Regions from separate parts of the Nitrospirillum guaranorum genome, predicted to be linked through region 2. Evidence: riboswitches for the same ligand, from Rfam matches in the RefSeq annotation. Region 2 holds a riboswitch; the other holds the start of a gene.

Region 1 (7,862 bases), on a different contig from region 2:
GTGCCACCATGGCCGGGCAGGTCGGGCGCCAGCACTTGAAACGACGCGGCCAGCCCGGTGACTTGCGGGGCGAAGAAGCCGCCGTGGGTGGCCCAGCCGTGCAGCAGCACCAGGGGACGCCCCTCGCCGGCCAGGCGGTGGGCCACTAGGCCGCCGCCGGCCGGTATCAGCGGGCATGAGTCCGCCCCGCGTGGCCGGGCCCCGGCCTGTCGCCCCAGTTCGTGCATCGGTGTTTTCCGCGCTTCGTGGTATCCACCGACGGTAGCGTCGGCGGATCATCCTCCCGCCGTCATGCTTGCCGTAAGATGAAAGTTGAGTCAACGTTCAAGTTCTAGAAAACGAGAGAGGGAGGTTGAGGCATGGCGCGTTCACCCGAGGCGGCGAAGCGGGCCGCCGGCGATGGCGAAACCGATGCCATGACGCGGGGCGGTGTGGGCGAGGGGCCTGAGGCCGAGGCGGCGCCTGGGGAATCGTCCGCCGACAAGACACCGCGCACCGAACGGGGAAAGCGCACCCTGCGCAAGCTGCTGGACGCCGCCGCCCTGGAATTCGGTGAGCGCGGCTTCCACGAGGCGTCGGTGAGCGGCATCACCCAACGCGCCGCCGTGGCCTTGGGCACCTTCTACACCTACTTCGACAGCAAGGAATCGCTGTTCCGGGCGCTGGTGGAGGATATGGGCGCGCTGACCCGCCGCTGGATCGCGGAGCGGGTGGCCCACGCGCCTGACCGACTGACGGCGGAGCGCCTGGGCCTGGAGGCGTTCATCGAGTTCGTGCGCGCCCATCGCAACCTCTACCGCATCGTGATGGAGGCGCAGTTCGTTGCCGAGGATGCCTACCGGCGCTACTATCAGGTGTTCGCCGACGGCTATATCAACAATTTGGAGTCGGCCAAGAAACGGGGGGAGATACGCGAGGGCGACGTGGAGGTGCGGGCCTGGGCCTTGATCGGCGTCAGTGTCTTCATCGGCCAGCGCTATGCCGTCTGGGGCGACGACCGCCCGGCGGCGGAGGTCGCGGCGGAGGCGGCGGACTTCATCGCCCGGGGCCTGAAGCCGTAATTGACCAAGCCTTAAGTTGACTGGATCATTTCTGAACCGGAACGACGAGGGAGCGGGGCGCCCGGCGCCAAACCATGTGGGATCTGTTCGACCTGACGGCGCAGCGCGCCCGGTTGTCGCCGGACCGCAGGGCCCTGGTGGACCTCACTGCCGGCGAGGGGGCCGGCGTGGCGCTGACCTATGCCGGCCTGGACGACCGCGCCGCGCGTGCCGCCGGCCTGCTGGCCGCCCTGGGCGCCGAACCCGGCGACCGGGTGGCGGTGCTGTGCCGCAACCGGCCGGATTTCTTCACGCTGCTGTTCGCCTGCGCCAAGCTGGGCTGCCTGCTGGTGCCGCTGAATTGGCGCATGCCGGCGGCGGAACTGGCCCCCGTGCTGGCCGATTGCCAACCCCGGCTGCTGTTCCATGGGGGCGAGGATCGGGCCACGGCCCAGGCCCTGGCCGCTGGGCCGGCCCTTGTCGATCTGGACGATGACTTCGAAGCTCTGGTGGCGAAGCAGCCGCCGTTGCCGTCCCGCGAGGTCTGGCCGGCCGATGACGTCTGGTATCTGCTTTACACCTCCGGCACGACGGGGGAGCCCAAGGCCGTGCTCTACACCTACGGCATGGCCATGGCGAACTACGTCAACCTGCGCCAGGGCGTGGATTTGTCGGAGGACGACCGCACCCTGAACTACCTGCCGCTGTTCCATACCGCCGGCATTAACCTGCACACCCTGCCGCTGCTGATGGCGGGGGGCGAGGTGCTGGTGCAGTCGCAATTCGATGCCGGCGCCGTGCTGGACCTGATCACCCAGGGCCGCATCACCACCTTCTTCGGCGTGCCGGCGGTCTATCGCCAACTGGCGCTGCATCCCCGATTCAGGACCACCGACCTGGGCGCCGTGCGGCGCTGGGCCTGCGGCGGCGCCCCGCTGGAGGATGCGTTGGCCCGCCGGTTTGTCGAGCGCGGCGCCCTCGTGTGCAATGGCATGGGCATGACGGAGACGGGTCCCACCCTGTTCCTGAACGACCCGGCCGGGGCCGCCGCCAAGCTGGGATCCATCGGCAAGCCGCAGATCCTGTGCCGGGTGCGCGTGGTGGACGGGGCCGGGCGGGACGTGCCGCCTGGTCAAGTGGGCGAGGTCTGGGTCAAGGGCGCCGCGGTCACGCCTGGCTATTGGCGCCAGCCGGCGGCCACCGCCGCCGCCTTTTCGCCGGACGGTTGGCTGCGTACCGGCGACTTGGTGCGCCAGGACGGAGACGGCTACTACTACCCCGTGGGGCGGTTGAAGGAGATGTTCATCTCGGGCGGGGAGAACGTCTATCCGGTGGAGGTGGAGAACGCCCTGCTGCGTCATCCCGGCGTGCTGGAGGTGGCCGTGGTGGCCGTGCCCGATCCCGTGTGGGGGGAGGTGGGGCATGCCCACGTCCGCGCCCAGCCCGGTACCGACGTCGACAGCCTGGCCAGGCATTGCCGCGGGCTATTGGCCGGGTACAAGGTGCCGCGCCGCTTCGTGCTGGTGGAGGATTTTCCCCGCACCGCCGCCGGCAAGATCCAGAAGCACCGCCTGGTGCCACCGCCGGGCCTGGATCTGGCCTCGTGATCCTCAGCCGCGCCCTGACCCAGGACGATTTCCACGCCTTCGCCCGGTTGTCGGGCGATGACAACCCCATCCATGTCGACCCCGGCCACGCCGCCCGCACACGCTTCGGCCGCACCGTGGCGCATGGTGCGCTGCTATGCGCACTGCTGCGCGGCCTGGCCGCCGATGCGCGGCCGGGGCAGCCCCTGGCCCGCCTCGCCGTGACCTTCCCGGCCCCGGCCTACGCGGACGAGGCGCTGACCTTCCGCGCCGACCCTCAGGACGGCGCCCATGTGCGCCTGCTGGCCCAGCGGCAGGTGGATGGCCAGGCGGTGTGCGACGGGGTGGCCACCCTGGCCCCGCTGGCGCCGGATAGGGACTGGCACGAGCCGCCGCCGGGTGCCGCCGCCCACATCACCCGCCTTTACGCCGACCAGGATTTGGCGCTTTACGAGCGCCTGACCGGCCATCGCCTGCGCGAGCCGCTGGTGCTGAGCCTCTTCTCCTTCCTGCTGGGCGTCCGCCTGCCGGGGCCGGGCACCAACTACCTCAAGCAAGACACGGTGTTCTGGCGCCGCGTGCCCTTGGATGCGGCGCTGTCCGCCACCGTGGCCATCATCCGCCTGCGGCCTGAAAAGCGGCTGGTGGATTTGGCCACGGTCTGCCGTATCCACGACAGCGGGCGCGACGGCGAGATCGTCGCCACGGGGCGCGCCCTGGTGCTGGCGCCGCACTGGACGCCGGATGACTGGGCCAGCCATGCCCAATTGGCCGCTTGCCAGGCCTGACGGTTGGGCGTATCCACAAGCCGCCGGTATTCGTGCCGGCACTGTTGCATCAGGAGCGGGACCGGCGTCCCGCACCAACCTGCCAACCCAGGCAAGGTGGTTTCCGCGTTTACGCGGAGATGTGGCGGCCCCCGGTTTTCCGGGCGGCGGCAACCAAGTGGGTCGCAGCGTATGGTCGCGTCATGCCGGGTCCGTTCCGTTTGGAGTGGACCTTCCGTGCATATTCCCGCCGCTTTCCCGCTCGATACGCCCGCCACCGTTACGCAAGAGGAAGAGGCTTCGCGAGGCCCTGTCCTGGATACGGCCCCGGGCATCGCCAGCCATCCGGGCGACACCGTGCACCTGCTGCGGGAAGAGCGCATGCCCCTTGCCGGCGTGCCGGACTGCGTCGCCCGCACCTACGCCGTCGTCCACCGTCGCCACGGCCTGTACACCCATATCTACACGGTGCTGGAAAGCCGGCAGCATGTGCGCCGGGTGACCCATTTGCGGCGGGTTCTGGACGGTGAACGGCTCGCCGCCGCCCGTGCCTGGGTGCTGGCCGGCCGCCACCTTGGACGCCTGGCTTTTTGACGCCAGGTTTGGGTCAGGTCTTCGGCATCGCCGGCTGCAGATAGCGCATCAGCACCATCATCTCGGCGGCGTAGCCGTCGACATCGGGCGGGTCGTCCATGGCGTGCAGGATCTGCGCGCGCCCTTGCATCCAGGTGGACACGATCTGCGCCTGGAAGGGGGAGAGGGAGGCCTGGAGGCCCACCACGTAGTCCAACGCCGCGCGGATGCGCGAGCCGCGATCCTGGCGGAAGGCCAGGTACAGCGGCACCAGCGTGGCGTCGCGGCAGGATTCCAGGGCGAAGTCACCCATGGCGTGGGTGGTGTTGCGGCCGGCGATGCGTCCGCCTTCCACCGGCGTCAGCATGTGGTCGGCGACGGCCCGCAGGAAGATGCCCAGCGGCGGCGGCTCGCGATGCACCGTCGGGATTTCGCGGCGCAACTCCTCATGGATGAACTGGAAGGCGCGCCGGATGATGTCGCCGCGTGAGCGGAAGTAGTAGGTGGTGGAGGAGAGGGAGACGCCCGCCCGCTGCGCCACCGCGCGATGGGTCACGGCGGCCACGCCCTGGTCGATGATGGTGGCGACGGCGGCGGCGACGATGCGCCGCTCCGTCTCTCCCACCGGCTCCCCGGCGTCATCGCCCGCACCGCCGGGACGACGCAGACGCCCATACCATAAGGCGCCGCGGCCTTCTTCCGGGTCGCACAGTTGGCGGATGTTCTCCACCACCGACAGGGCGAAGCCCGACGCGCCGCCAGCCACCAGCAAGGTGGACCGGTCGCCCACCAGATAGTGGGTCATGATGTCGGCGATATGGGTGGGCAGGCCGGCCAGCGCGAACAGGTCGCGATAACGGCCCCGGCGCTCCTCATACCACTGCGTCAGGATGGGGCGCAGGGCGGGGGTATGGCGGGCTTGATGGATCAACTCATACCACACCAGCTCGATGGTGCCCTGGCGGGACGACAGGTCCAGCGCCTGCACCACCAGCGCGTCGGCCAGGGCGTGGACGGGCAGGCCGCCATCGCCCAACGACACGCGGAACTGTGCCCACGCTTGCCGGTCACGCTCCGCCGCGGCCAGGAACACGGCCTGGGTCAGGCTGTCCTTGTCGCCCAGGTGATAGGGGACGGCGCTGGTGGACAGGCCGGCGGCGGCGGCCAGGTTGCGGACGCTCAGCGCCTTCAGCCCGCCCTGCGCCAGCAGGGTGTGCGCCTGGTCGATCAGCCGTTCCCGGGTGCCGTCCTGGGGCCGGGCCGCCGTGCGGGATGGCGGCGAACCTCCCGCCGCCGCCGGCGGGGCATCGGAAAGGGACGGGTCCAGGGGGGGGATCAGGCCGGGCTTCATGACCGCGCTTTTATCTGCCGAAGCGCACTGATAGTCCATCCCCGACACGACGGCAACGGCGCCGTGTCAGAATACGTCACAACGGTCCCGAAAGGGCGGCCCGGCCCGGGGTCACACCGGCTGGCAGTAGGCGCCGCCTAGTGATTTTCGGCCAGATACGCGGCGCTGAAGGTCTTCTTGGCTTCGGCGATGGGGCTCAGGGTCGGATAGAATTGCACGAAAGTAGTGTTCACCGCGCCGTGCTCCCGATGGCAGCTGTAGCAGCTCTGCTCCACCGGCAACTGCTCCGCCGGCGGGGGCGCCGCCTTGCCCGCGTCGAAGGAATAGAAGCCCCAGCCGTCGTCGTGGAAGCGGGCGGAATCTTTCACGTGGACCTCCAGCCCCATGACCTCCGGCGTCTGGAAATGGCCGGACTTGTTGATGGAGCCTTTGTCCGCCGCCCCGCGCACCTCCAGCACAAAGGTGGTCTTCTCCGGCCAGGTGCCCGTCTGTTTGAAGGCCAGGTAGGCCTCACGGTTCACGAAGACGTTGTCGAACATGGAATGGCCCATGCGCATGGCCGGGCCATAGGCCATGTCGATGCCGGTGGTGACATAGACCCATTCCCGGTAGTCGGCGGGGAAGGTCAGGCGGTCGTCCTTGTCGAATTGCGGAACGAAGGGGGCGGGGGGGCCGTCCGCGGCGCCGGCATCGATGGCGGGGGTGATCAGCAGGCAAAGCAGGGGCATCGCCGCCGCGAGGCGGCGGGCAGGGGAAAACCAGGCCATGGGGCCCTCCGGTGGTTCAGGGTTGGATGGGACGGCTCAGCTGCTGCCGGCCGGTGAGAAATGCGCCTGATATTGGCTGGGGGACACGCCGTAGCGTTGGCGGAAAGCCCGGCGGAACGCGTCGGCGCTGCGGAAGCCGATGGCGGCGGCCAGCGTCTCCACGCTCACGCCCGGCTGCACCAGGCGGCGGCATGCCTCGCCCAGGCGCAGGTCGGCGACATAGTCGGCTGGGGGGCGGCCCAGGGCGGCGGTGAAGCGGCGCCGGAACTGCCGGGGGCTGAGGTTCACCCGCGTCGCCAGCTCCTCCACCGACAAATCGCGGTCCAGGTTGCCCAGCATCCAGGCCGACAGGTCGGCGAAGCGGTCGGCCGCCCGGCTTTGAAACCGCAGGGGTTCGGAGAATTGCGCCTGGCCGCCCGGGCGCTTCACGAACACCACCAGTTCCCGGGCCGTCGCCAGGGCCAATGCCGGCCCATGGTCCTCCTCCACCAGCGACAGGGCCAGGTCGATGCCGGCGGTGACGCCGGCCGCGGTGTAGAAATCGCCGTCCTTCAGGAACAGGGCGTCGGCGCAAACATTCAACCGGGGGAAGCGGCGGGCCAGATCGGCGGCGTGGCGCCAGTGGGTGGTGACGCGGCGGCCGTCCATCAGGCCGCTGGCCGCCAGGCCGTAGATGCCGGTGCAGACGCTGGCCACCCGGCGGAAGCGATGGGCGTTCCCGGCAAGCCAGCCGGCCACGGCGGCATTGGTCACCGGCTCGCGCAGGCCCTTGCCGCCGGCGATGATCAGCGTGTCCAGGTCCGGCACGTCATCGGCCGCCAGGCTGTGCGCCGGGGTGAAGGTCAGCCCGGACTCGCTGGTGAAAGGCCCCGCCTTCACGCCCAGCGGCACGACGCGGTAGGGGCGCCCACTGGATCCAGTATTGGGGGCCGGCAGGCCCGCCTCGCCCCATTCCGCCAGGTCGGCGGCATTGGCGAAAACCTCGGCCGGACCGGTCACGTCCAGGGCGTTGACGTCGTCATAGCCCAGAATTCCGATGCCTGCCGGCGCGCGCGCCATTCCCCATCCCCGTCACCGCTGTCCACCCAAGGACATCTCATGGCCGGCAGTATCGGCCGGGTGGGCGCCGCGCGGAAGGACATCCATCCGACACCATCGGCCATGGCCGGTGGCACCCTGCCAAGTGGCACCATGTGGCCCCGGCCGGCGGCGGTTCCCGACGCCGTGGTCCGCGACGGTTGGCAGGCGGGGCCAGGGGGACTTACACGCTTCAGGGCACCTCGTGGCCCTGGCTGGCCTCCAGGATCTGGAACCAGTGCTGGCGCTGCATCTTCAGCTGGGCGGCCTGCATGTAGGCGCGCACGCGGTCCAGCCGCGTGGTGCCCAGCACCGGCACCGGACGCGACGGGTGGCGCATCAGCCAGGCCAGCGCCACCGTGCCCGGGTCGCCGACGCCCATTTCCGCGCCCACGGCCTCCAGCGCCGCCAGGGTGCGGCGCGCTTGATCCGTGGCGCCGGTGAACAGGCCACCGCCACCCAGCGGCGACCAGGCCATGGGCCGCATACGCAGTTCCAGCGCCTGGTCCAGGGTGCCGTCGAACAGCGGTGCCAGGCTGGTGACCGAAAATTCGATCTGGTTGGTCACCAGCGGCCGGCCGAGGCGGGACTGCAGCAGCCGCACCTGTGACGGGTTGTGGTTGGACACGCCGATGTGGCGGATCATGCCCGACCGCAATAGCCGATCCAGCGCGTCGGCGGTGTTGTCCGGGTTCATCAGG
Region 2 (7,862 bases):
GGGAACCGGACGAGGTGGTGCTGCTGCCCCTCTACCCGCAGTTCTCCACCACCACCACCGCCTCCAGCCTCAAGGATTGGCAGCGGGCCGCCAGGGCGGCGGGCCTGACGGCGCCCTCGCGCTCCATCTGCTGCTATCCGGATGAGCCGGGTTTCGTCGCCGCCACGGCCAAGCTGATCCGCGCCGGCCTGGAAGAGGCCGCCCCCCACGGCAAGCCGCGCGTCCTGTTCTCCGCCCATGGCCTGCCGGAGAAGGTGGTGAAGGGCGGAGATCCCTATCAGTTCCAGTGCGAGCGTACGGCCCAGGCGGTGGTGAAATCCCTGCGCATCGAGAACCTCGACTGGGTGTCCTGCTATCAGAGCCGGGTCGGCCCCATGAAGTGGATCGGCCCCTCCACGGATGAGGAGATCCGCCGCGCCGGGCAGGACCGGGTGCCGGTGGTGGTGGTGCCCATCGCCTTCGTCTCCGAACACTCCGAAACCCTGGTGGAGATCGAGCACGAGTACCGCCACCTGGCCAAGGAGGTGGGCGTGCCCCACTTCGTGCGTGTGCCGGCGGTGGGCGTGGAACCGTCCTTCATCCTGGGCCTGGCCGGCCTGGTGCGCCAGGCGCTGATCCGCACCGCCGGCGGGCCGGTGATGTGCGGCACCGGCCTGCGCCTGTGCCCCGCCGGCAAAGCCGGTTGCCCGCAGCCCGTCTCGGGGGCATAAGGGGCGCCAAGACCTCAAAGCTAGGGCAGGGCGCATCCCCATGTACCTCTGGATCAAGGCCATCCACGTCATCGCCGTCATCTCCTGGATGGCGGGGCTGTTCTACCTGCCGCGGCTGTTCGTCTATCACTGCGACGCGCCCGCCGGATCCGCCCAATCCGAGACCTTCAAGGTCATGGAGCGGCGTCTGCTGCGCGTCATCATGAACCCGGCCATGATCCTGACCTGGGCCTGCGGCCTGGCCATGATCACCCTGGATCCGGGCCTGCTGAAGGGGGCCGGCTGGCTGCACGCCAAGCTGTCGCTGGTGGTGCTGATGACCGTCATGCACATGGCCATGGCCCGCTGGCGCCGCGCCTTCGCGGAGGACCGCAACACCAAGTCCCCGCGTTTCTTCCGCATGGCCAACGAGGTGCCGACCCTGCTGATGATCCTGATCGTCATCCTGGTCATCGTCCGGCCGTTCTGACCGTCCGTGACGGTCACGGGCCTGTTAGCGCCCCGTTCAAGTTCCAGCCCGGACATAGGATATTTAGTCCTAGATCGAATGAGCCCTGGGATCCGGGTCTTTTTGCTTTGACTTGGGCTCAGGTCCTGTACTAATCGTGGAACAGGTCAAGGCCCGTAACGTCGGGATGATTTCGAGTCGCCCCGTCATCCGGGCGCCTGACTCGTGAGGCATCCCCGCCCCCCTCCCCGGGATGGGCGCAGCGAGGCCAATTTCCCCGAACTTCCCCTCCCGGTGTCGCCGTCCTTTTTCCCCGGTGATGCCATCCTTCCACCCTATACACCCTATTCCATGAGTCCGGGCCGGCGGCCAAGCCGTCGTCATCGTTCCCGGGGCTCTCGACAGGACGAAGATGAATCTCCAAGAGTTAAAGGCCAAGTCGCCCGCCGAGCTGCTGGCGTTCGCGGAAGAGCTGCAGATCGAGAACGCGGGCACCCTGCGCAAGCAGGACATGATGTTCGCCATCCTGAAGCAGCTGGCCGAAAACGACGTCCCCATCTTCGGCGAAGGCGTGCTGGAGGTTCTGCAGGACGGCTTCGGCTTCCTGCGCTCGCCCGAGAGCAACTACCTGCCGGGTCCCGACGACATTTACGTCAGCCCCAGCCAGGTGCGCCGCTTCGGCCTGCGCACCGGTGACACGGTGGAAGGCCAGATCCGCTCGCCCAAGGATGGTGAGCGCTATTTCGCCTTGCTGAAGGTCGGCTCGATCAACTTCGACCATCCGGACAAGGTGCGTCACCGCATCAACTTCGACAACCTGACCCCGCTTTATCCGGAAGAGCGGCTGAAGCTGGAAATCGAGGATCCGGTCCGCAACAAGAAGGACATGACCACCCGGGTCATCGACCTGGTGGCCCCGCTGGGCAAAGGCCAGCGCGCCCTGATCGTGGCGCCGCCCCGCACCGGCAAGACGGTGATGTTGCAGAACATCGCCCACTCCATCGCCACCAACCACCCCGAGGTCTACCTCATCGTCCTGCTGATCGATGAGCGTCCGGAAGAAGTGACCGACATGGCCCGCTCCGTCCGGGGCGAGGTCATCAGCTCCACCTTCGACGAGCCGGCCACCCGCCATGTGCAGGTGACGGAGATGGTGCTGGAAAAGGCCAAGCGCCTGGTCGAGCACAAGCGCGATGTCGTCATCCTGCTGGACAGCATCACCCGTCTGGCGCGCGCCTACAACACGGTGGTGCCGTCCTCGGGCAAGGTGCTGACCGGCGGTGTGGACGCCAACGCCCTGCAGCGACCCAAGCGCTTTTTCGGTGCCGCCCGCAACATCGAGGAAGGCGGCAGCCTGACCATCATCGCCACCGCGCTGATCGACACCGGCTCGCGCATGGACGAGGTGATCTTCGAAGAGTTCAAGGGCACCGGTAACTCGGAAATCGTCCTGGACCGCAAACTGTCGGACAAGCGCGTCTTCCCGGCCATCGACATCCAGAAGTCGGGCACCCGCAAGGAAGAGCTGTTGGTGGAAAAGGGCACCATGGCCAAGATGTGGATCCTGACGCCGCATTTTGAACCCGATGGGTGCCACCGACGCGGTGGAATTCCTGATCGACAAGCTCAAGCAGAGCAAGCAGAACTCCGAATTCTTCGAGAGCATGAACCAGTAAGAAGAATTCGAGTATCGATATCAAGGGCGCCATTGCTATGCGGTGGCGCCCTTTTTATTGTCAGTAAAAACACTGTTTTGGAAATGAACCAGGCATTAACCAAGATCCACGGTTTTCCGTGGTTTCATCGGCTTAATTGAGAACTGGTCACATTCAATTACGTCACACCAGAAATTTCTGCTTGCGCAACCCTTGCCGACGCTGAAAAAAGGTTCAAATATCACGGGTTATTGGTCTATCCTTTTGGATAGAGCAACCGCCGGGGGTCGTCTCACATGCGCTTACTGATTGCCGATGACCATGGTCTGGTGCGCGACGCGTTGTCTTCCCACATCGAAAGACAGGCGCCGGGCGCGGTCGTCGTGGGGGCCGCCAGCGTGGATGAGGCCGTCGTCGCCCTGCGCCAGGACAAGGCCATCGACCTGCTGATCCTGGATCTGCGCATGCCGGGGATGAACGGGTTGGACGGGCTGCAGCGCGTGCGCACCGAATTCCCCCTGCTGAAGGTGGCGCTGATGTCGGGCTTGGCCCGGCCGGATGAGATCCGGGGCGCCTTCACCCGGGGTGCCGTCGGTTTCCTGCCCAAGACCCTGAGCGCCACGGAACTCCTGTCCGCCATCCAGACCATGCTGGCGGGTGAACGGTTCATCCCGGCCGACGTCAACACCGCCGACACCGCCGATGGCGCCAGCTTCACCCGGCGTGAGCGCGAGGTGCTGGACTATCTGCTGCAGGGCCGCTCCAACAAGGAGATCGCGCGCTCGCTGGAACTGGAAGAAGTGACGGTGAAGCTGCACGTCCGGGGCATCTGCCGCAAGCTGGGCGCCAAGAACCGCACCCAGGCGGTGATGCGCGCGGTGGAGATGGGTATTGCCAGCTGACGGCAAAGGGGATGCCGAGGGCCGGGTGGTTCCCGCCACCTTCCTGCATGACCTCAACAACCTGCTGACTGCCATCCACGGCTATTCCAGCCTGCTGGCGGCGGATCTGCCGGCTGGCGGGCAGGAACAAGACTTCGCCGCCCGCATCCTGGCCGCAGCGGAAGAGGCGCGGCAACTGGTGGCCAAGGTGCCCCGCACGCGCCCCGTCTCCACCCTCCGGGTTCTGCTGGTCGGCGGCGCGCTGGCCCGCCTGGCGGGCGCGCTGGAGACCCTGGGACTGGAGGTGACGCTCGCCGCCTCGGCACGCGAGGCGCAGGGCGCGCTGAAGGCCAGCACCAGCGACTGGGACGTGGTGGCCGGCTCGGCTGAATCCCTGTCCGGCCTGGGCGTCCTTGGCTTGCCCCTGGCGGCCGTGCCCGCCGGCGCCGACGCCGTGACGGTGGACGCCCTGATTCGCGCGGCGCGCGGCTGAAAGCCCAAAAGAAAACCGCCCGGGCATGGGCGCCGGGCGGCTTTTCCTGATCAAGGCTCGACCTTGGGATCAGGCCTGGGCCATGTCTTCCGGCTTCTCCGACGCCAGCACCTGGCGGCGATAGAGGTCCACGAAATCCAGGGGCTGCAGCATCAGCGGCGGGAAGCCGCCATCGCGCACGGCGTCCGACACGATGGACCGGGCGAAGGGGAACAGCAGGCGCGGCGCCTCGATCAGCAGCACGGCGCGGGTCTGGTCCAGCGGCATGGGCGGCATGGAGAAGATGCCGGCGTAGGACAGCTCGACGATGAAGGCGGTGCGGCCCTCGTGGCTGGCCTCGGCACGGATGTTCAGCGCCACCTCGTGCACGTTCTCCGCCACGTTGCGGGCCTGCACGTCGACCTGCAGGTCGACCTTCGGCTGCTGGGCGTTCATCAGGCTGGCCGGGGCGTTGGGGTTCTCGAACGACAGATCCCGAACGTACTGGGCATTGACCACCAGCGGCAGCATGCCGGCGCCCTCAGTGGCGGTGGCGCCATTGCCGCCATTAGCGGCGCCGTTCAGGCTGGTCTCATCGGACATAGGTCTGGGACTCCCGGTAAAAGCAAATCAGCTATTCCGCAGAAGCGGACTGACGCGCGCGGGACTAGCACGGAAGCGTCCGGCCGGCAACCAGCCATTACGGCCGCCGGCGTCGGGTGGGCGGCGGCCCTCGGTAAAACCAGCAGACCTTCCCACCGTTCCCCATCCCATCCCGCGTATTGTCGCGATGACAAGGTGACCGTTGACGCTGCCCGCCGGCCCGGCCTACAACCAAAGCCCGTGGTGATTTGCTGACCGGCTTGCAGACCACGTTAAACAAGCTGCTAAAAGGTCGGGCCGTACATAAGGTACACCGACCACATTGCACCGTGCCGGTCGCGGTTGCCTTATGATCGGAGTGACGGCCATGGGCCAGACGCCTGACAATTCCAATCCCCCGGCCACCCTGCGCCCCCGCACCCAACTGGTGCATGGCGGCACCCGCCGCAGCGGTTTCGAGGAAACCTCCGAAGCCTTGTTCCTGACCTCGGGCTTCATCTACGCCAGTGCCGAGGAGGCCGAGGCCGCGTTCGTCAACGACGGCTCGCGCTTCGTCTATTCCCGCTTCCGCAATCCCACCGTGGCCATGCTGGAGGAACGGCTGGCCGGCTACGAGGGGTTCGCCCGCTGTATCGCCACGGCCAGCGGCATGGCCGCCGTCAACCTGGCGGTCATGGGCCTGCTGAAGGCCGGCGACCGGGTGGTGGCGCCGCACGCGCTGTTCGGCTCCTGCCTCTACATCATCAAGGATTTGGCGCCGCGCTACGGCATCCAGTGCACCCTGGTTGAGGGGACTGACCTGAAGCAGTGGGAAGAGGCGCTGTCCACCCCGGCCACCGTCGTCTTCCTGGAAAGCCCCAGCAACCCCACCATGCAGGTGGTGGACGTGGCCGCCGTGGCCGACCTGGCCCACAAGGCCGGCGCCCGCGTGGTGGTCGACAACGTCTTCGCCACCCCGGTGCTGCAGCGGCCCAAGGACATGGGCGCCGACGTGGTCGTCTATTCGGCCACCAAGCATATCGATGGCCAGGGCCGCTGCCTGGGCGGCGCCGTGCTGTGCGATGACGAGGTGGCGGCCCTGATCTCCCCCGTCCTGCGCCATACCGGCCCGTCCATGAGCCCCTTCAACGCCTGGGTGCTGCTGAAGGGGCTGGAGACGCTGGAGCTGCGCGTGAATGCCCAGGCGGCCTCCGCCTTGGCGCTGGCCCAATTCCTGGAAAGCCACCCGGCGGTGGAGACGGTGCTGTACCCCGGCCTCCCCAGCCATCCGCAGCATGACCTGGCCATGCGGCAGATGAAGGCCGGCGGCACCCTGGTCACCTTCGACGTCAAGGGCGGGAAGGAGGCGGCGTTCCGCCTGCTGAACGCATTGAAGATCATCAAGATCTCCAACAACCTGGGCGACGCCAAGAGCCTGATCACGCACAACGCCACCACCACCCACCAGCGCCTGACCGATGAGGAAAAGGCCAAGGTGGGCATCAGCCCCGGCACCCTGCGCTTTTCCGTGGGGCTGGAGGACGCGGACGATCTGCGCGACGATTTGGCCGCCGGTCTGGCCGCCGCTGCCGGCTAAATCACCATCACTACAGGTGTGGGCGGCGGCGCGGACTTGACCCCGCGCCGCCGCGACATCGGCCGGGCTGTCCTCTACCCCGGTAGCGCCTTAGACTTTGGATCGAGGGCTGGCGCCCACTTCCTTTATGGACGCGACGAAGCGTTTCCCATAATGTTGCAGCGCACTATCGCGGCGCAACATAAGGGAGCGCTCACCATGCCGGATCGGCATATCCCTTACCCCACCGCCCCGCGTCCGGCCAAAAGGGCGGGCAAGGGGCGCATCGGCATGGTCATTCCCGGCACGCCGGAGGCCATGCACCTGAAGCGGGCCCAGGTGGAACTGGACCGGGTGGCGACCCGGGTGCACGAGACCGCCTTCGCCTCCGCCCATACCATCACCGCGCGCCTGGGCCTGCTGGCCCAGACCGGTGGCGATCCGGTGGCGCTGGGCACCAATCCCGAATTCGAACGCATGGGCCGCGAAAAGGTGGAGGCCTTCACGGACTCGGCCCTGGCCCTGGTGGGGGGCATGCGCGCTTTCCACGATGCTTGGTGGCGTTGGCGCGACCATCAGGTCGACGCGCTGGGCGAATTCGCCCGCGCCGCCTGGTCGTCCTGGCATCCCGGGGATTGGGTGACGGCGGAGCGCCGCCTGGTCACCTCCACCCTGCGCGCCGCCACAGGGGCCTTCACCCGCTTCAGCCACGCCACCAGCCGCCTGGGCGGCCTGGGCCTGGCGCCCATCCACCGTGCCGCCTCAGCCAACGCCCGCCGTTTGTCGCTGGTGCCGCGCCTGCTGCCGCGCCGGGGCATGGAGGGGGCGGGATAAACCGGCGTGAAGCGCGGGCCCGATGACAGGGAGGGGCGCGCGTCAGGATCAAGTCAGCGTGAAGCCTGAAAACGGAACAACAAAATCCGGAAGGCGGCCATGGGACATATGGGCAGGGATGGGTCCGCCGGCGCATCGGGAGCCGATGACGCCGCGGTGATGGACGACAAAGCGGGTACGCCGGGAAAAGAGTCCCCAGGAAAAGAGTCAGGGGGTAAACGGTTAGCGAGGGCGTCGGGCCGCGCATGGGGTGATGCGTGGGAAAAAGTTTGTGCCATACTCCCGGTCCGTCCCGGGACCCGCGGTGCTGGTGCCCCGACCCTGGATGGTGCCCGCCCGGCCGGCTCGAAACGCCGGGCCTTGCCAGAGATCCGCCGCGCCATGTCCCCTGCCGCCAAAACCACCCCGACCCCGCTGGATGAAACCGCCTTGCCGGAGGCGCTGCCCACGGCCGAGGTGCTGACCACCCGCATGGCCAACCTGGCGGATGGCGACCTGCGGCCGGACGCCCTGCGCGCCGGCATCCTGGCCCTGATGCGGCAGACCCTGGACCAGGGCCGCGCCCTCATCCGCCGCCGGCTGGAGAATGGCGGCCGGGGAGAGGTCTGCCTGCGCGAGGCCACGGCCTTGACCGACGCCATCGTCGTGTCGCTGGCCGACTTCGCCCTGCACCGCGTCTTCCCCACCGCCGGTCCGACGCGCGG

Evidence for each region. A riboswitch is a leader RNA that binds a small molecule or an ion and turns the genes downstream of it on or off. The one in region 2 is predicted to bind S-adenosylmethionine.
Region 1: another riboswitch for S-adenosylmethionine. It lies ahead of UAJ10_RS04795 (hypothetical protein); the one in region 2 lies ahead of metZ (O-succinylhomoserine sulfhydrylase).

What each region holds. Positions count from the first base shown of each region.
Region 1 is NZ_JAYEES010000001.1:1,176,145-1,184,006, reverse strand. Features, by position in the region: gene UAJ10_RS04815 (alpha/beta fold hydrolase) at 1-146, opposite strand, end outside; gene UAJ10_RS04810 (TetR/AcrR family transcriptional regulator) at 360-1,061, shown strand; gene UAJ10_RS04805 (AMP-binding protein) at 1,136-2,647, shown strand; gene UAJ10_RS04800 (MaoC family dehydratase) at 2,644-3,414, shown strand; SAM-I-IV-variant riboswitch at 3,456-3,581, shown strand; gene UAJ10_RS04795 (hypothetical protein) at 3,631-3,987, shown strand; gene UAJ10_RS04790 (TetR/AcrR family transcriptional regulator) at 4,001-5,317, opposite strand; gene UAJ10_RS04785 (cytochrome P460 family protein) at 5,455-6,084, opposite strand; gene UAJ10_RS04780 (GlxA family transcriptional regulator) at 6,121-7,143, opposite strand; gene UAJ10_RS04775 (aldo/keto reductase) at 7,355-7,862, opposite strand, start outside.
Region 2 is NZ_JAYEES010000003.1:564,560-572,421, forward strand. Features, by position in the region: partial or broken gene hemH (ferrochelatase) at 1-710, shown strand, start outside; gene hemJ (protoporphyrinogen oxidase HemJ) at 751-1,179, shown strand; partial or broken gene rho (transcription termination factor Rho) at 1,571-2,834, shown strand; gene UAJ10_RS11525 (response regulator) at 3,110-3,715, shown strand; gene UAJ10_RS11530 (hypothetical protein) at 3,705-4,187, shown strand; gene secB (protein-export chaperone SecB) at 4,257-4,769, opposite strand; SAM riboswitch at 5,000-5,077, shown strand; gene metZ (O-succinylhomoserine sulfhydrylase) at 5,137-6,345, shown strand; gene UAJ10_RS11545 (hypothetical protein) at 6,544-7,158, shown strand; gene UAJ10_RS11550 ([protein-PII] uridylyltransferase) at 7,540-7,862, shown strand, end outside.